4 regions of the Mesorhizobium sp. WSM4841 genome follow, and region 1 is predicted to be linked to each of the others. Evidence: riboswitches for the same ligand, from Rfam matches in the RefSeq annotation. Region 1 holds a riboswitch; each other region holds the start of a gene.
The links. A riboswitch is a leader RNA that binds a small molecule or an ion and turns the genes downstream of it on or off. The one in region 1 is predicted to bind cobalamin.
Positions count from the first base shown of each region.

Region 1 (4,462 bases):
GCAAAGCCGCCTTACTCCAGTTCCTGGTTGAAATCATCCGTCCTCGGACCAGAAGCGGCTTCCGAGATCCTGCTCCGCCGCTCAGCCGTCCAGCGGGCCTTCGGCTGGACGACAAGGGTGGGGCCTCTACCAATCATTGGGCGGCTTTTCGATGCCGTCCCTTCTGCTTTGAACTCATCCGCGGAGCCCGCTGGTCACATGTTTGCCGGTCACAGTGGCCCAGCGGCCTGCGCCTGCGCTTTCTCCCGCAGGGCGAATGCTGCAGCGACCATGTTCACGAGGGCAGGGCGGACCTCCTCCCATTTCCTTGTTTTGAGGCCACAGTCCGGATTCACCCACAATTGGCTGTCCGACAGTCGCTCGCGGGCAAGTTGGGCGAGATGCAAAATCTCGCCGATCTCCGGGACACGTGGTGAGTGAATGTCGTAGACGCCAGGACCGATTTCGTTCGGATATTTGGACTTCGTGAAGGCGTCTAGCAGTTCCATTTTAGAGCGCGACGTCTCGATCGAAATGACGTCCGCGTCCAGTTCAGCGATCGAGTCGATGATCTCATTGAACTCCGAATAGCACATGTGGGTGTGAATTTGGGTCGCGTCCTCCACACCCGTCGAAGCGAGCCGGAAGCATTCGACAGCCCAGCCGAGATAATGTTTCCAGTCGGCCTTCCGCAGCGGCAAGCCTTCGCGAAATGCGGCCTCATCGATCTGGATCACCTTTGCGCCAGCTCTTTCGAGGTCCGTCACTTCATCGCGGATCGCGAGCGCGATCTGGCGGCAGGTCTCGGCGCGGGGTACGTCGTCGCGAACAAAAGACCAGTTCAGAATCGTCACTGGCCCTGTGAGCATGCCCTTCACCGGCTTATTCGTCAGAGACTGGGCAAATTGCCACCAGAGAACCGTCATCGGATTGGGCCGCGATACGTCGCCGAAGATGATGGGAGGGCGCACCAGCCGGGAGCCGTAACTTTGCACCCAGCCATGCTGGGTGAAGGCGAGGCCGGACAGCTGCTCGCCGAAATGCTGCACCATGTCGTTTCGTTCGAACTCGCCGTGTACCAGCACGTCCAGCCCGATCTCCTCCTGCCAACGGACCACCGCTTCGGTCTCCTTCTTCAGGAAGGCCTGGTAGTCGATATAGCTCAGCCGGCCCTTCGCATGAGCGGAGCGCGCCCTGCGCACCTCGGCCGTCTGCGGGAAGGACCCGATGGTCGTCGTGGGGAATGGCGGCAGGCCGAGCGTGTCAGCCTGGACTCTGGAGCGCTTGGCAAATGCGCTCTTTCGTTGCTTCATGTCGCCGTCAATGCCGACAACTCGCCCATGGACGAGCGGATCATGGACCTTTGCAGACATGGCGCGCGCGGCGGCGGCCTCTTCAGAAGCCTTGAGCGCGCCCGCTACAGTATCCCTGCCTTCGGACAAGGCTTGGGCCAGCACGAGCAGCTCTTCAGTCTTCTGGGCGGCGAATGCCAGCCATGATCTGACGTCCACATCGAGCGCGGTCTCCATCCGCAGGTCCATCGGCACATGAAGCATCGAGCAGGAAGGCGCAATTTCGACGCGGTCCAGCGGCCAGCCGGCAATGACCGGCTTGATACGGTCGAGAATGGCAGTCAGGTTCGCGCGCCAGACGTTGCGGCCGTCGATCAAGCCAAGTGAGAGCACCAGATCCTTCGGTGCGAGCCGACCAACCGTCTCCAACTGCTCGGGAGCGCGCACAAGGTCGAGATGTAGGCCCGCCAGGCGCAGCGAAAGCGCGGTCTCGAGATTGTCTCCCAGCGGACCGAAATAGGTAGCCAGCATGATTTTCAACTTGGGCGCGGCTTTCGACAGCTGGCCGTAGGTGAATTCGAAGGCAGCTCGTTCGTTCGGGTTAAGGTCGAGCACAAGCGCCGGCTCATCAATCTGAACCCAGTCGGCCCCAGAGAGCTCCAAATTTCGCAGGAGTTGCTCGTAGACGGGCAGCAGGCGCGGTAGCAGCGCCATGGTATTGAAACCTTGGTCGGGAGACTTCGCCAGCTTGAGGAAGGTGACCGGTCCAAGGAGGACCGGGCGTGTATGGATGCCGAGCTCTTTTGCCTCCAGAAAGTGATCGACTGGTTTCGTCGACGAGAGGGCGAATGTCTGATCGTCGCCCAACTCCGGCACGATGTAGTGGTAGTTCGTGTCGAACCATTTGGTCATTTCCATCGCGGTTACGCGCTGTCCCTGAACGGCATGCCCGTGACTGGCATGTCCGCAACCCGCGGTATCGCCTTGCGTCCCGCGCGCCATCGCGAAGTAGATGTCGAGGGGGACCTCGCCGCTCGTCCAGCCGTAACGAGTTGGCACGGCGCCGACCATTGCTGCGGTGTCGAGCACATGGTCATACAGTGAGAAATCGTTCGACGGGATTTTCGACACGCCCCGGTCGTGCTGCTCGCTCCAACTGGCGGCACGGAGCGCCTTCGCCGTCGCCAGAAGGTTGGCAGCAGAAGATTTTCCGGACCAGTAGCTTTCGAGCGCGAATTTCAGTTCTCGCCGGCGACCGATACGCGGCACACCAAGCGTTGCTATGGGAACTTGCTGGGAGACATTCATTCCATACCCCGATGGTTAGCGGCGGGGACAAGGAAGGCGCTAACAGGCCGGCATCAACGCCGAGCTGCCGCGGCCACCAGACACCCCGCCCGTGGACGTTGTTCACCGTGGCAGGTCTCCTGGCTCGCGGGTCACAGCCTCTGCCCGTCTTCCCGGGGCAGTTCGCCCCAGTGACATTGGTGGGTTGGCTCGCCGCTTACAGTTGCGGGGGCAGCGCCGGCATTGCACCGGCTTCCCTCTTAGCTCCGCTAGGGCAACGCCTTGCGGAGAACCACGACATGCGGACAATCGCAGCTGCCCGCTTTCTTGTCAATGCTGTATAAAGAAATGTTTATGTGTTTATGTGAATCATTCACCCGCGGCGTGTCTCAATTCGCAGATCGCGGTAGAGCTGAACCATCTGCGCCCCTCTCCGGTTCGCAGGCTGTGGCTGACCGGTGGCTGTGGCTGGCCGGTCGGGCAATCTGTCAATTGTACGATCCCGGCTCAGAACGATTTTCGTAAGAGGGCGTGTTGACCATCATGATCGGCCGGCAGTACTGGGCCGAAGGGCGACAACGTTCCTGAGCCTTCATAATCAGAAATTTGTAGAAGAACCGCCATCCTTCACGGACGGGTACGCGGTGTTTTCCCAGCGCTTGTCTGGACAGCCCGCAAAAAGGGGAGGGTGAGCAGCACCTCGCCGAGATGCGTCCCTACAACCCGGCCTGCTCGGCCTCGCGGCGCAAATTCTGACGAGGCCTCGGGCCGATCTGCTGGATCACCAATCCGGCCGCCAGTGAGCCGAGGTCGCCGCAGGTCTTGAGGTCGCGGCCTTGCGTGTAACCATGCAGGAAGCCGGCGGCATAGAGATCGCCGGCGCCGGTGGTGTCGACCAGCTCCCGGATTTTGGTCGCCTCGACGGTGACGGTCTCGTCGCCGCGCACGATCACCGAGCCCTTTTCCGAACGGGTCACGGCGGCGATCCGGCAATCCTTGCGGATCTGAGCCAGTGCCCCGTCGAAGGACGATGTCTGGTAGAGCGACTTGATCTCGTGGCTGTTGGCGAAGACGATGTCCACCGTGCCCGAACGCATGAGGTCGAGGAACTCGTCGCGATAGCGGTCGACGCAGAACGAATCCGAAAGCGTCATCGATACTTCGCGGCCCGCGGCGTGCGCCAGGCTGGCCGTCTGCCGGATCGCCTCCTTGGCGCGCGGCGGGTCCCACAGATAGCCTTCGAAATAGGTGACCTTGGCGCCCGAGGCCTTGTCGGGCTCGACGTCCTCAGGCCCGAGCTCGACGCAGGCGCCAAGATAGGTGTTCATCGAGCGCTCGCCGTCTGGGGTAACGAAGATCATCGAGCGCGCCGTCGGTGGCTCGCCATTGAGCGGCCTGGTGTTGAAGGCGACGCCCTGCGCATGGATATCATGGGCGTAGATTTCGCCGAGCGCATCGTTCGAGACTTTGCCGAAGAAGGCGGCGCGTCCGCCGAAGCTGGCGACACCCGCCGCCGTGTTGCCGGCGCTGCCGCCGGAGGCTTCGATGGCCGGGCCCATGCGGCTGTAGAGCAGCTCGGCGCGCCTCGTATCGATCAGGTTCATCGCGCCCCCAAGTAAGCTACAATTTTCGGACGCTCCGTGGCGCCCAAAACATGAACTCGCATTTTCGCATTGAAGGATATGGCCGACCGCGGCACACCCACAAGGTTGAAACTAAGCGACGGCGATATACATTCGCCGCTGCTGTTCCATGCCTCACTGCCCCAAAATTCTGCCGTGCCCCTCACCTGAAGCTGTTTAGCTGGATCCGGTTTGCGCCCGCCACAAGCGAGCGTAAGCGCCTTCAGCTGTCAGCAGATCAGCATGCCTCCCCTCCGCAACAACCCGCCCCTTGTCCAAGAC
Region 1 is NZ_JBVVQC010000031.1:21,373-25,834, reverse strand. Features, by position in the region: gene metE (5-methyltetrahydropteroyltriglutamate--homocysteine S-methyltransferase) at 210-2,555, opposite strand; cobalamin riboswitch at 2,672-2,870, opposite strand; gene AC0L14_RS27410 (adenosine kinase) at 3,275-4,240, opposite strand; gene AC0L14_RS27405 (peptidase domain-containing ABC transporter) at 4,358-4,462, opposite strand, start outside.

Region 2 (4,462 bases), on a different contig from region 1:
GCTTGCCCAAGGCGATGTCGGGCGGCCAGCGCCAGCGCGTCGCCATCGGCCGCGCCATCGTGCGTAACCCGAAGGTCTTCCTGTTCGACGAGCCGCTGTCGAACCTCGACGCGGCACTGCGGGTTGCCACCCGCATCGAGATCGCCAAGCTCAAGGAGTCGATGCCTGCTACAACGATGATCTACGTCACCCACGACCAGGTCGAGGCGATGACGCTGGCCGACCGCATCGTCGTGCTCAAGGAGGGCCATATCGAGCAGGTCGGCACGCCGATGGAGCTCTACAAGAGACCCGGCAATTTGTTCGTCGCCCAGTTCATCGGCTCGCCGGCCATGAACATCCTGCCGGCGACGATCGACAAATCAGGCGACCCGACCATCGTCAGTCATGTCGGCGGGCGCAAGGCGACGGTGCCGATCGCCACGCCGGCGTCAGTGAAGGGTGCTTCGGTCAGCTTCGGCGTGCGGCCGGAGGATCTGATGATCGCCACCGGCGCCGATTATCTTTTCGAGGGAACGGTGGATTATGTCGAGCAGCTCGGCGAGGTCCAGCTCGTCTATGTCGACATCGGCCGCGCCGACCTGCCGCTGGTGACCAAGCTGCCAGGCAATGTCGAAGTCAAGCGCGGCGCTGCGTTGCGGTTGAATGCCGATCCCGGCGACCTGCATATTTTCGACGTCGACGGACATTCCTTCACACTCCACATGGCGGAAGCAAAGGCAGCCTAACTACTGGATCAGGCAGTTTGGCGAAGGCAAAAACAAGAGCGGCGGGCAAGGCCCGCCGCTCTTGTGCATTGCATTCAGGTCGCTGTTAGCGGCCGAACAGGTTCCGGTCGCTGCCCTGCGGGGCGGACTTCTGTACGTCGCCCGAGGAATTGAGCAGCTTGTAAACCGGCGAGCCGGTATTGCTTACCGAAAACGTCTGCGTGTTGTCGACGTTGACGGTCGCCTGCTTGTTGATGTCGGTTCCGCCAACGTTGTCGTTGCGGGCATAGGCGCTGCCGGCAGCAATCAAAAGTGCCGCAGCGGTGAGAACGATCTTCTTCATTTCAGTAATCCTGGATTTTCGTATCCCATCAGCGCGGCGGCCGCGGTCTTTGTGAAAGACAATGCCGCCGCTGCTGTTGGGATCGACATTAGTTGTTGCCGAAGAGGTTACGGTCGCTGCCATTGACGGGCTTCTCGTCAGCCGGAACCGGATTCTGCGCCGAAGCCGAATTCTGAATCGAAGCTGTGTACGAGCCGTTGTCGACCGCAGCGGCCGGCTGGTTGGCGCCGTTCGATCCAAAGTTGTCGCTGCCGGCAAAAGCGCTGCCGGAGACAGCCAGGATGGCGACGGTGGCAAGAATGATCTTCTTCATTTCTAGTACTCCTGAATTTTTCAGATCCCGAGCGGCGGACTGGCCGCTTTGTCTTGTTGTTTGACCATGATCTTTTCCAAAAACCGGTTTCCACTTCGGGATCATGGTCTGGGATCAGCTGTTAATTGTTGCCGAAAAGGTTGCGGTCGGCGCCCTGGTCGACGGGCTTTTCAGCGTGAGCCGACTTCTGAATGGAAGCCGTATACGAACTGTCGACCGAGGCGGTCGGCTGATTGGCGCCGTTGGACCCATAATGGTCGCTGCCAGCAAAGGCGCTGCCGGTGATGGCCAGAACGGCGACGGCAGTAAGAGCAATCTTTTTCATTTTTGGAACTCCAGTATCTTTAGTTTTCCGTCCGTCTAGCGGCGTGTCTTGGGAGGAATTCGCGTCGTTCGGACAGCCCCGATGTGGGAAGGCCATCCGGCGGATTCCAATCACGAAGTTGTTCCGTGTGGACCAAGAATCTACACCTTGAAATTGTACCAGAGGCTTCTATCGTCATTGCTTTCTGGCTTGTTTTCAAAGGTTTAGGACAAAGAGGCTAATCGACCATTGACGGATTGCCGGACCTGCGTTCACAGTGTCATGCACGCATTGTCAACAGAAACGAACCGTTCGGTTCGATTTTAGAAGCGGCTTAAAAAGCCGGCGCTGAGTTGTTGTCGAATCGTTAACCATTTCGGCGCCCTGCAATGGTCAATCCGGCACGCTTTCAGAACCGGCAGCGCTCGCAGCAGGCGCAAAGTTCACCTTCCTCAAATCCCGGCCCACAGGTTTCGCCGGCGGTGTCGCGCCGCATGGATACGATGTCGCTTTCATGCGGACAGTCAGCCGGCCGTCATGATTAGATCACGCCATCTCAGGTGCCGCTTGGTGACGACGAAGCGGAGAATTGGGAAGCCGGTCAGAACCCGGCGCTGCCCCCGCAACGGTGGTGGAGTTCAAGTCGCAACGGGAGACCACTGGGCCCAAGCCTGGGAAGGTGTCGCGATGGTCCGCAAGGACACTCCAGAGCCCGGAAACCAGCCCGAGATTTCTAGACTCGACTGATCGCGGTGGGCGGTCAAGAGGTGGATAGTGCATGTCCGGCCCTGTCGCCGGCTTGCGGCCGATCCTCCCTCCATCACCACCAGTTCAGTCTTTGGAGCGACGTGCGTCCATTTGGACGCACAAAGTACGCTCCAAGACTTTGAATTGCGCATCGTGCTTTCCGAAATCGATTCCGATTTCGGGCCGATGCGACGGCTATGAGGACAGGACATGGATGCGCGCAACGACATGCTGAGGCTCTTGCACGGCCGCAGGGAAGGCTACTCGCTCGAGCAGCCCTTCTACACCGATCCCGATTTCTTCAAGCTCGACATGGAGCTGATCTGGTATCGCGACTGGGTGTTCATCGGCCACGATTGCGAGTTGCCGAAGCCGGGCAGCTACATCACCGCCCAGATCGGCGACTATCCGGTCGTGCTGGTCCGCGACCAGCAAGGCAAGATCAACGCCTTCCACAATTCCTGCCGGCATCGCGGCAGCCGCGTCTGCAACGCCGACAAGGGTACGGCGGCGAAGCTCGTCTGCCCCTATCACCAGTGGACCTACGAGCTGGACGGCCGGCTCTTGTTCGCAAGGCAGATGGCGGACAGCTTCGACAAGAGCCAGTTCAGCCTGAAGCCGGTGGCTTGCGAAAGCATCGGTGGCTACATCTTCGTCTGCCTGGCCAAGGAGCCCGCCGATTTCGCGCCGATGCGCGCCATGATCGAGCCTTACCTCCTGCCGCACCGGCTGCGCGAGGCAAAGGTCGCCTTCGAATCGACCATCGTCGAGAAGGGCAACTGGAAGCTCGTCTGGGAGAACAACCGCGAGTGCTATCATTGCGCCGGCAACCATCCGGAACTGTGCAAGACATTCCCGGAAGCGCCGACCGTGACCGGCGTGCAGGGCGCCGACAGCGATCCGGAGATGCTCGCGCACTGGGCGAAATGCGAGGCGGCGGGCCTGCCGAGCAAGTTCCGCATCGATCCGGCCGGGCAGTATCGCGCCACCCGCGCGCCGCTGCTGCGCGACGCCGTCAGCTATACGATGACGGGAAGACGCGCGGTGAAGAAGAACCTTTCCGACAGCGTTTCGACCGACCGTATCGGCTCGCTGCTGCTCTATCACTATCCGACGACCTGGAACCATATCCTCGGCGATCACGCGGTCACCTTCCGCGTGCTGCCGATCAGTGCCACGGAAACGGCCGTCACCACCAAATGGCTTGTCCATAAGGACGCGGTCGAAGGCGTCGATTACGACCTCGCCGATCTCACCCATGTCTGGACCGAGACCAACGACCAGGACCGCCGCATCGTTGAGGAAAACTCCTTCGGCATCCTGTCGCCGGCCTATGAGCCCGGCCCCTATTCGGAACTGCATGAGGGCGGCGTCATCCAGTTCGTCGAATGGTACGCCTCCTTCATCGGGCCGCGCCTTGCCGAGGCCGGCCGGCCGGCGCTGCGCAGCGTCGCCTGAGCGAGGTCAAGGGGATGAATGCGATGACGGACCTTGGCCTCTACCGCCATCTCGACGAGATGGCGCCCTGGAACGACAGGCTCCAGGTGCTGGAAGTGATCGGCGTCAGCGACGAGGCGCCTGACGTGAAGACCTTCACCTTCCGCTCCGATAACCAGACCTGGTTCCGCTACAGACCGGGGCAGTTCGTGACGCTTGAACTGCCGACCACCGACGGCCCGCTGATGCGGACCTATACGCTGTCGTCCTCGCCGTCGCGGCCGTTCTCGATCGCGGTGACGGTGAAAGCGCAGGCCGGCAGCCTCGGCACGCGCTGGATGTTCGACAGTCTGAAGCCCGGTGTTCACGTGAAGGCCTATGGGCCGACGGGCGACTTTTCGCTGCACAGCCATCCCGCGGCCAAGTATCTGTTCATTTCGGCCGGCTCCGGCGTGACGCCGATGATGTCGATGCTGCGCTGGCTGAACGACTGCGCGCCATGGACAGATGTCGGCTTCGTCAACTGCGCGCGAAAGCCCGAGGAGATCATCTTCCGCAAGGAGCTCGAGCTGCTCGGCAGCCGCATGCCGGGCCTGACGCTCGGCTTCATG
Region 2 is NZ_JBVVQC010000002.1:395,439-399,900, forward strand. Features, by position in the region: gene AC0L14_RS03835 (ABC transporter ATP-binding protein) at 1-728, shown strand, start outside; gene AC0L14_RS03840 (DUF680 domain-containing protein) at 814-1,050, opposite strand; gene AC0L14_RS03845 (DUF680 domain-containing protein) at 1,139-1,363, opposite strand; gene AC0L14_RS03850 (DUF680 domain-containing protein) at 1,485-1,688, opposite strand; cobalamin riboswitch at 2,209-2,409, shown strand; gene AC0L14_RS03855 (aromatic ring-hydroxylating oxygenase subunit alpha) at 2,625-3,872, shown strand; partial or broken gene AC0L14_RS03860 (FAD-binding oxidoreductase) at 3,896-4,462, shown strand, end outside.
Region 2: linked by a shared signal. The riboswitch ahead of AC0L14_RS03855 (aromatic ring-hydroxylating oxygenase subunit alpha) and the one ahead of metE (5-methyltetrahydropteroyltriglutamate--homocysteine S-methyltransferase) in region 1 are both predicted to bind cobalamin.

Region 3 (4,462 bases), on a different contig from region 1:
CGGCCAGATCGCTGTCGGTGAAAGACAGCGCCACGACATCGGCAGGCGTCTGCCTGAGATCAACAGGCTCGGCGAGATCGTCGAGCGAGGCGGATGTTGTGGTGAGGATGTGCATCGCGGCTCGTGCCTGAGGTCAGCCGGCGAGGATACGCTCGATTGCCGGCCGGTTCAGCCCCTTCAGGCCGATGATGACGAGGCGCGAGCGGCGATCGTCTTCAGCGGTCCAGGCGCGGTCGTAGTAGTGATTGACGCGCGGACCGACCGCCTGCAGCAACAGCCGCATCGGCTTGCCGCCGACTTCGACGAAACCCTTGACGCGCAGCACGTTTTCTTCCTCGGCCGCCGTGGCGACGCGCAACGCCAGCTCATCGGGATGGGCGATCGACGGAATGTCGATGACGAACGAGTCAAAATCGTCATGCTCGTGGTCGAGTTCGTCGTCGTGGTGAGTCTTGCGGTTCTCGATATCGTCCTCGACGGCAAGGCCGAGGCCGAGCAGCACAGACGGATCGACCTTACCCTGCGAGGTCGGCACGATCTTGACGGCGCGCGCGGTGTGCTCGCCGATGATGGCATTGGCACGGGCCGAGCCGGCGGCGTCCATCAGGTCGGTCTTCGACAATATAATCAGGTCGGCACAAGCGAGCTGGTCCTCGAACACCTCCTCGACCGGATCGTCATGGTCGAGCGTCTCGTCCCGCGCGCGCTGTGCCTGCAGGGCGTCCATGTCGTTGGCGACGCGGCCATCAGCCAGCGCCGGTCCGTCGACCACGGCAATGACGCTGTCGACCGTCACCCGGCTCTTGACCGTCGGCCACTGGAAGGCCTGGACCAGCGGCTTGGGCAGAGCCAGCCCGGAGGTTTCGATCAGGATATAGTCGACCTTCGGCGATAGCGACAGGATCCGGTCGAGCGCTGGGACGAAATCATCGGCGACGGTGCAGCAGATGCAGCCATTGGCCAGCTCGACGATGTTTTCCTCAGGACAGGTGTCGATGCCGCATCCCTTGAGGATCTCGCCGTCGATGCCGATGTCGCCGAACTCGTTGACGATGATGGCCAGCCGCTTGCCCCCGGCGTTTTCGAGCAGATGGCGGATCAGCGTCGTCTTGCCGGCGCCGAGAAAGCCGGTGACGACGGTGCAGGGCACGCGGGAGAGCGAGGCGGTCATATCTGATCCTTCAAAAGGTCGAGGGGAGGTATGCGGGCGACGAGGCCGCGCTTCAGGCAATCGGGGCGGCCGCGCCATGGAATGAGGCCGTCAGTCGAGGTGGCGAAGAGTTTTGCGCCAGCGACGAGATCGGCGCCGCTGGTCGCGGTCAGGTCGCCAAAGACATAGCTCCAGCAGCCGTCGCGCAGGATCGCGGCGCTCAGCCGGCGCTTGCAATTGCCGAGGCATTCGACGGTGCGGATATGGATATTTTCGCCTGATACAGCGCGGCGCGTGTCTTCGGCAAGCAGCTCGCCGGCGCGGGGATCGGCGTCGGAGCCGGTCTCGTCGCGACAGGAGGCGCAGACGATGACGGTGATGCCGGCCAGGGAGTCGTCCCCGCCGGACAATACGCCCGCTGTCTCAGCCGGAAAACTGCTGTCGCGTTCCAAATCAGGCTCCTTGCCCGGAAAACCCGCCAGGCGATCGGATTCTATTGTCCTAGACGGCAGGTCTCCTGGCTCGCGGGTCATCGCCTTGGTGCCGCCTTCCCGGGATTTTCCCAGTGGTTATCGGCCTTGGCTCGTCGCTTACAGTTGCGGGGACAGCCGCGGATTTGAAATCGAGATTTCGCACCGCATTCCCTCTTGGCTCCTCCCTTTGCCGAGAGGAGACCGTCTGAACCGGATTTAGGCTTGTGGAGGCAGTCGTGTCAACGCATGGTTCCGACACGGCGAGGAAACGCTTCAGCGCCGACATCGGCAATTACGAAACCGCGACATCCGCCAGCGCGTGGCCCAAATCCCCCGCAGGCGTCACTTCGATGCGCTCCAGGCCGAGCCAGCCTTGCATCAGCTTCAGTTCCTCGAACAGCTTGGCAGCGGTTTGCGGCGGGGCGCCGGCCTCGGCATAGGCGGCATGGACGCGCAGCACGCTGGCGGGGCGGTCGGCCTTGAGGTCGATGCGCGCCACAATCCTTTCGCCGAGCAGGAACGGCAGCACATAATAGCCGTATTGGCGCTTTTCGGCAGGGGTGTAGATCTCGATGCGATAGCGGAAGTCGAACAGTCTTTCCGTGCGCGCTCGCTCGAAGACGACGGGATCGAACGGGGCGAGCAACGCGCGCGCCTCGATCTTGCGCGGAAAACGGGCGTCCTTTTGAAGATAGGCAGGCTTGTCCCAGCCTTCGACGCGAACCGGCAAAAGATCACCGGCGTCGACCAGTTCTTCGATGCGACCCTTGATGTCGGCGGGAGAGAGGCGGAAATAGTCGCGCAGGTCGCCCGCTGTCGCGACGCCGTGGGCGCGGGCGGAGATGCGCAGCAATTCGCGGTGCGCATCCTCCGGGGAGGGCACCGGCAAAGCAAGTACTGCCGGCGGTAGCACGCGCTCCGGCAGATCGTAAAGCCGCTCGAAGCCACGACGCGACGCCGTGGTGATACGGCCGGCCCAGAACAGCCATTCGAAAGCGTGCTTGGCGTCGCTCCAGCCCCACCAGCCGCCGTTTCCCTTCTGGCCTTCGAGGGCGGATGCGGCGACCGGTCCTCGTTCGACGACCTCGCGATAAATGTCTTCAATGTAGGCGGCGCGTTCGCGGCCCCACTTGGCCAGTCCGTTATACATTTCCTCGCCACGTTCGGCCCGCTCCATGCGCCAGCGCATCAGCGGATAGGTTTCGACCGGCAGAAAGGAGGCCTCATGCGCCCAATATTCGAAGACCGTGCGCTTGCGCGTCACGGCGGCGTTGTCGAGCAGGGCAAGCGGGTAGGGGCCAAGCCGCGAATAAAGCGGCATATAGTGGGCACGCACCACCGCGCTGACGGAATCGATCTGCAGCAGGCCGGTCCGGCCAAGCACACGGGCCAGATGGCGGCGATTGGGCGTGCTGTTAGGGCGAGGATCGGCAAACCCCTGTGCGGCAAGCGCGACGCGCCGGGCCATGGCGAGCGAGATTTTTTCCTTCATGCAGACGGCACTCTGTTGGCGTTCTACCAAAGATGGGAGCGATGATTCCGCGTCATGCTAGCAGGGTTTTGGCGGCATCTATGTCAGGAGAGAAAACTGGAGTAAAAAGTGAAGGAAATCAAACAGGAGCGGATCGGACCAGTTTATCCGGATATGCCGTCGAGCACCGTGTTTTGAACAAGGTTTGACTTGCTTCGCCGAAAGCCCTGCGCTAACCCTCGCCGCGTTGCAGCATAGAGCCCCCTAAAACGGTTCAGTGGTTAAACTGTCACGCTTCCGCAAGTGGGTCCGGTGCTGTAATCAGAGTGGATTGGCCGCCAACGGAAAGCTGCAGCATGAACGCATTGTTGAGTTCGTACCTGCCCATCGTCCTGTTCATCGGCGTGGCGCTGGTCGTCGGCCTGGCGCTGCTTGCCGCACCCTTCCTGGTGGCCTACCGCAACCCAGATCCGGAAAAGCTTTCCGCCTATGAATGCGGCTTCAACTCGTTCGATGACGCCCGCATGAAGTTCGACATCCGTTTCTACCTGGTGTCGATCCTGTTCATCATCTTCGATCTGGAGGTGGCCTTCCTGTTTCCGTGGGCAGTGTCTTTCAGCCAGATCGGCATGCTCGGTTTCTGGTCGATGATGGTGTTTTTGGCGGTGCTGACGATCGGCTTTGCCTATGAATGGAAGAAAGGAGCGCTGGAATGGGATTGAGCGACAATTCCGGCACGCTCGTCGCGCCGAAGCCAAAAGGCATTCTCGACCCCAGCACCGGAAAGCCGGTGGGGGCGAATGATCCCTTCTTCCTCGAGATCAACGACGAGCTTGCCGACAAGGGCTTTCTCGTCACCTCGACCGAGGCGCTGATCACCTGGGCTCGCAGCGGCTCGCTGATGTTTATGACCTTCGGTCTTGCCTGCTGCGCGGTCGAGATGATCCATACCTCGATGCCGCGCTATGACTCGGAGAGGTTCGGTGTCGCGCCGCGCGCGTCGCCGCGCCAGTCGGACATCATGATCGTCGCCGGCACGCTGACCAACAAGATGGCGCCGGCGCTGCGCAAGGTTTATGACCAGATGCCGGAGCCGCGCTACGTCATCTCGATGGGCTCCTGCGCCAATGGCGGCGGCTATTACCACTATTCCTATTCGGTGGTGCGCGGCTGTGACCGCGTCGTGCCGGTCGACATCTACGTGCCCGGCTGTCCGCCGAGCGCGGAAGCGCTGCTCTACGGCATCCTTCTGCTGCAAAAGAAGATCCGCCGCACCGGCACGATCGAGCGGTGAGCGGGATGATGAGCCTGAATGAACTCTCGACCTATCTCGGCGAGAAGCTGAGCGGCCGGATCGGCGATGCAGTG
Region 3 is NZ_JBVVQC010000033.1:36,154-40,615, reverse strand. Features, by position in the region: partial or broken gene AC0L14_RS28455 (cobaltochelatase subunit CobN) at 1-115, opposite strand, end outside; gene cobW (cobalamin biosynthesis protein CobW) at 134-1,171, opposite strand; gene AC0L14_RS28445 (DUF1636 family protein) at 1,168-1,602, opposite strand; cobalamin riboswitch at 1,641-1,844, opposite strand; gene AC0L14_RS28440 (winged helix-turn-helix domain-containing protein) at 1,916-3,115, opposite strand; gene AC0L14_RS28435 (NADH-quinone oxidoreductase subunit A) at 3,451-3,816, shown strand; gene AC0L14_RS28430 (NuoB/complex I 20 kDa subunit family protein) at 3,807-4,388, shown strand; gene AC0L14_RS28425 (NADH-quinone oxidoreductase subunit C) at 4,394-4,462, shown strand, end outside.
Region 3: linked by a shared signal. The riboswitch ahead of AC0L14_RS28445 (DUF1636 family protein) and the one ahead of metE (5-methyltetrahydropteroyltriglutamate--homocysteine S-methyltransferase) in region 1 are both predicted to bind cobalamin.

Region 4 (4,462 bases), on a different contig from region 1:
TCCGCCAGATCATGCGCGGCAAGAGGCTCGGCTTTTCGATCAACGAAATCCGCGAAATCATCCAGATGTACAAGGAGCCGCCCGGGGAGGTCGGTCAGCTCAACCTGATGATCAAACGCATCGAGGAAAAGCGCGAGGATCTGCGCCAGAAGCGCCGCGACCTCGAAGAGACGCTGGCGGAACTCGATCAGGCCGAGGAATCCTGCGTCGAGCGATTGGTGGAGCTCGGCGTCAACACGTGAGCGGCCTTTTTTGACAATTCTACTCTGGCGGCCAGCTAGTGTGGTTTTCTGCCAGAGCGAATTCTTAAAAAGACCTTGCCGCACGCTTCAAATCCAGCGCCGCACCTTTTTAGCGTAATCCCGGTATTTCTTGCCGAATTTCGCCGTCAGAACTCTTTCCTCGCCCTCGATCGCCATCTTCTGCGTTGCGAAGGCGGCGATGATCGCCAGCGGCAGGAACCATACGATCCCCGAGATAAGGGCGACGCCGATCATCAGCAGCGTGTTGGCCAGATATATCGGGTTGCGGCTGACGGCGAAGGGGCCAGATGTGACCAGGTGATCCGGCACGGCGTTTGGGTGGAGCGTCGTCTTTGCCCGGATCATGGTGCGGATTGCCGTGAACCAGAGTGCGACGACGCCGAACAATGCCACCCAGCCGGCCGCGAACAGGATGTCGCCCAGAAGGCCGCCGATCCATGGCAGCGGATAGAGCAAGCCAAGCGCGATGCTGACGGCGATGGCCGCGACATAGATCAGCGGCGGCCACGGTATAAACCCCGGTTTCGGCTGCCCCGGTTTCTGTTGCCCAGGTTTCTGTTGATGGTCGGTCATTGTGCTCCTCCCTCCATCAAAGTGCTGTCGGCTTTGGCAGTGCAGGCGCCGGCGAGCTCGTCGAGATGTGCCTTCCATTCCGCAGCCTGGTCGTTGCGGTAGAGCTGATCAAGCGTGGCCTCGCCCTCGAGTGTATCGAGCATGCACACACAATAGCTGGAGCAGAACTCCGTGTCGCGCGATTGCTCGCACGAAGTCTGGCATTCTTTCAGGAAGGTGACCTGCCTGGTCTCGACCGGTGCCGGCATGACTTGCGAAAAAAGCCAGATCGAGCCGATCAGCACCGGCTGGTGGATCAGATAGAAGGCGAGGCTGTGCCGGCCGATAAAGACCAGCGGATTTGTCCAGCTGCCGGGCGTCAGGCCTGCCAACCGCGTCAGCAGGCCGGAGGCGGAGGCGAGTTTTGCCGTCGCGATGCCCGCAAGCACAGCGCCGAACCATGGCAACAGCGGGACATAATCGTTGGAGCGCGGGTTGGTTGCCGACAGGCCGACCCACCACAGGGCCGGATGGTCGAAGGTCTCGGACCTGAGGTAGAGCGGCGCGGTTATGACGAAAGCTGCCATAACCAGCGTCAGCAGCGCCGGCAGCCGCAGGAACGCCAGGCCGAGCAGGCTGGCGAGCGCGATCTCATGCAGGATACCGAAAAAGATGAAACTGTCCGGCGTGGCAAGCCTCGTGGCAGCCGATATGGCGAGCGCCGCCCCGGCGACCATGGCGAAGCGTTTCCAGAAGCCGTCCCAGCGGATCAGTTTGCCATGGGCGAGGAACAGGCTGACGCCGACCAGGAACAGAAAGGTCGAAGCGATGCAGCGCGCGTAGAATTTCCACCAGCCGAAGGCGGTCAGGCCGGGATCGGTGTAGCCAAAGAATTCGAGATCCCAGGTGAAATGGTAACTCGCCATGGCAAGCAAAGCGACGCCGCGGGCGACGTCGATGGCGATGATGCGCTTGGATCGGTCCTGAACGGTCGGCGTAGAAATGCTCATGGTCTCGCAATCTGATTCAGCACTGCAAGACGACTATCATGGTTGCCCCAGACAAAAGAAGACAGGGCCAAATCCCGTTGATGCTCAGGGCGTCGGTGAAAGCGCCGTATGCCGCTGACGCACCCATTAGAAGCGATGCGGGCCATATTCCTCGGGCATCAGCACTCCGGCCTCGTGGCGCCGGCCGGCTGGTTCCAGAGACGGCGCATTCGCGCTGGTAGCTGGCGGAATTTGGTTTGCCGGGCACGGCGATTCTGCCTATAGTCGCGGCTGTCGTCGGTTCCGTTTGGAACCGCGCATGAACCCGGAACCGGAATCGGTTCCGGAAAGGTCATGCGCAGAGTCTAAGTGTTAGAGCGTCCTTTGTGCGTCCATTCGGACGCACGGCGCTCTAAAGGGAATGCGGTAAGGGCAAAATTCGCCCAATGCCGTGGCTGCCCCCGCAACTGTGTGCGGTAGTCCTCTCCATATGCCACTGAAGAGTTTCTTTCGGGAAGAGCTTCTTCGGGAAGGTGGGGAAGGGCGCTGATCCGCGAGCCAGGAGACCTGCCGGCGACAGGAGAACTGATTTCTATGCCCTCGGGTGGAGGGCGAAAGGACAAGACATGAATACCGCTTCCGTCTCGCTCGTCGCTTCCGTCTCCTCGCAGTCGCGCTTCGTGCAGCTGGCGCTTGCTGCATTTCTCGGCATTTTCGTCATGGGCTTTGTCGGCTTCTCGCATATCGATGCGGTCCACAATGCCGCCCACGACTATCGCCATTCGATGGCGTTTCCCTGCCACTGACGAGGGGCCGACATCATGACACTGTTTCGCAACGTCGTGTTCATCGCGGCGATCGCAGGGCTTGTGGCTGGCGTCGTTCTCGCCTGCATGCAGGCCTACGCCACCGTGCCGCTCATTCTCAAGGCGGAAGTCTACGAGCAGGCCGGCGGTGGCCACACGCATGACCACGCCGCGGCGCCGGCCGCGAACGCCACGGACGCCAATGCCATGAGTAGCGCCGAACCGGCCGCTCCGGCTGCGGAAGACGAAGGCTGGGCGCCGGCCGACGGTTTCGAGCGCTTCGCCTTCAACGTCGTTGCCAACGTCGTCACCGGCATCGGCTTTGCGCTGATCCTGGTCGCCGCTTCGGAGTTCGCCGGCGGCATCGGCAATTGGCGTCAGGGCCTGTTCTGGGGCCTTGCCGGCTTTGCTGTGTTCACGCTGGCTCCGAACCTTGGCCTGCCTCCCGAACTGCCGGCTATGCCGGCTGCCGATCTCGCCCAGCGCCAGATCTGGTGGACGGCAACTGTGGTAGCGACAGCGGCCGGTCTTGGGCTGCTCGCCTTTCGCAAATCCCTGCCGCTGGCGCTGCTTGCCGTGGCGTGGATCGTGGCGCCGCATATCGTCGGCGCGCCGCAGCCCGACAGTTTTGAATCGCCGATCCCGGAAGCCCTGCACCACCAGTTCGTGGTGGCGGTGACACTGACCAATCTGGTGTTCTGGCTGGTGCTCGGCGCCGTCGTCGGCGTGGTGCGCGGCCGCTTGACCGGCAGCACGACCGGCCTGCGCGACAGCTTTGCCTGATCGCGCTGCTCCCGGCGGCAAGCTGACCCTGGTCATCGGCGGTGCGCGCTCCGGCAAGAGCGCGCATGCCGAAAGACTGGTGACGGCCTGTCCGGCGCCGTGGGCCTATATCGCTACGGCGCAAGCCTATGACGACGAGATGCGCGAGCGTATCGCGCTGCATCGGTCGCGGCGCGGCGAGGGTTGGACGACCATCGACGCGCCACTCGATCTCGTCGGCGCGATTGAGGCGTTGCCTGACGGCCGGCCTGTCCTCGTCGATTGCCTCACGCTGTGGCTGACCAACCATATGCTGGCCGAACGCGACATTGAGGCCGAATGCCGAGGGCTGGCCGATGTGCTGTCGCGGCCGCGCGGGCCATGGTTCGTGGTTTCCAACGAGGTTGGCCAGGGCATCGTGCCCGACAATGCGCTGGCTCGCCGGTTTCGCGATGCCGCCGGCCGGCTCAACCAGCAGGTCGCGGCCGTCGCCGGCACAGTGCTGCTGATGGTGGCGGGACTGCCGCTCAAGGTGAAATGAGATGACCGATATCGACGACAGGGACGAGGAACGCCACCGCGCCAAGATGGCCAAGCGCAAGGCGGTGCAGGACGCAGAGGTCGCGGCAAAGACGGTCGAGAAGGGGCTGCTGATCGTCAACACCGGGCCCGGCAAGGGCAAGACCACTGCCGCCTTCGGGCTGGCGCTGAGGATGCTCGGCTACGGCAGGCGCGTCGGCGTCGTCCAGTTCATCAAGGGCAAATGGCACACCGGCGAGAAGGACGCCTTTGCCGCCTTCGGCGACCGGGTCGTCTGGCACACGATGGGCGAGGGTTTCACCTGGGAGACGCAGGATCTGAAGCGCGATATCGCCGCCGCCGAGTCCGCTTGGGCCAAGGCGCTCGAACTGATGGCCGATCCATCGATCAGCCTTCTGGTGCTCGACGAGCTGAATATCGCGCTGCGCTACAATTATCTCGATCTCGACAAAGTGGTGGCGTCGCTGAAAGGGCGCCGCGAAAACCTGCATGTCGTCGTCACCGGCCGCAACGCCAAACCGGCGCTGGTCGATGCCGCCGATCTGGTCAC
Region 4 is NZ_JBVVQC010000003.1:319,854-324,315, reverse strand. Features, by position in the region: gene AC0L14_RS05430 (MerR family transcriptional regulator) at 1-242, shown strand, start outside; gene AC0L14_RS05425 (methyltransferase family protein) at 330-836, opposite strand; gene AC0L14_RS05420 (acetyltransferase domain-containing protein) at 833-1,825, opposite strand; cobalamin riboswitch at 2,177-2,393, shown strand; gene AC0L14_RS05415 (CbtB domain-containing protein) at 2,431-2,610, shown strand; gene AC0L14_RS05410 (CbtA family protein) at 2,626-3,393, shown strand; gene cobU (bifunctional adenosylcobinamide kinase/adenosylcobinamide-phosphate guanylyltransferase) at 3,416-3,913, shown strand; gene cobO (cob(I)yrinic acid a,c-diamide adenosyltransferase) at 3,915-4,462, shown strand, end outside.
Region 4: linked by a shared signal. The riboswitch ahead of AC0L14_RS05415 (CbtB domain-containing protein) and the one ahead of metE (5-methyltetrahydropteroyltriglutamate--homocysteine S-methyltransferase) in region 1 are both predicted to bind cobalamin.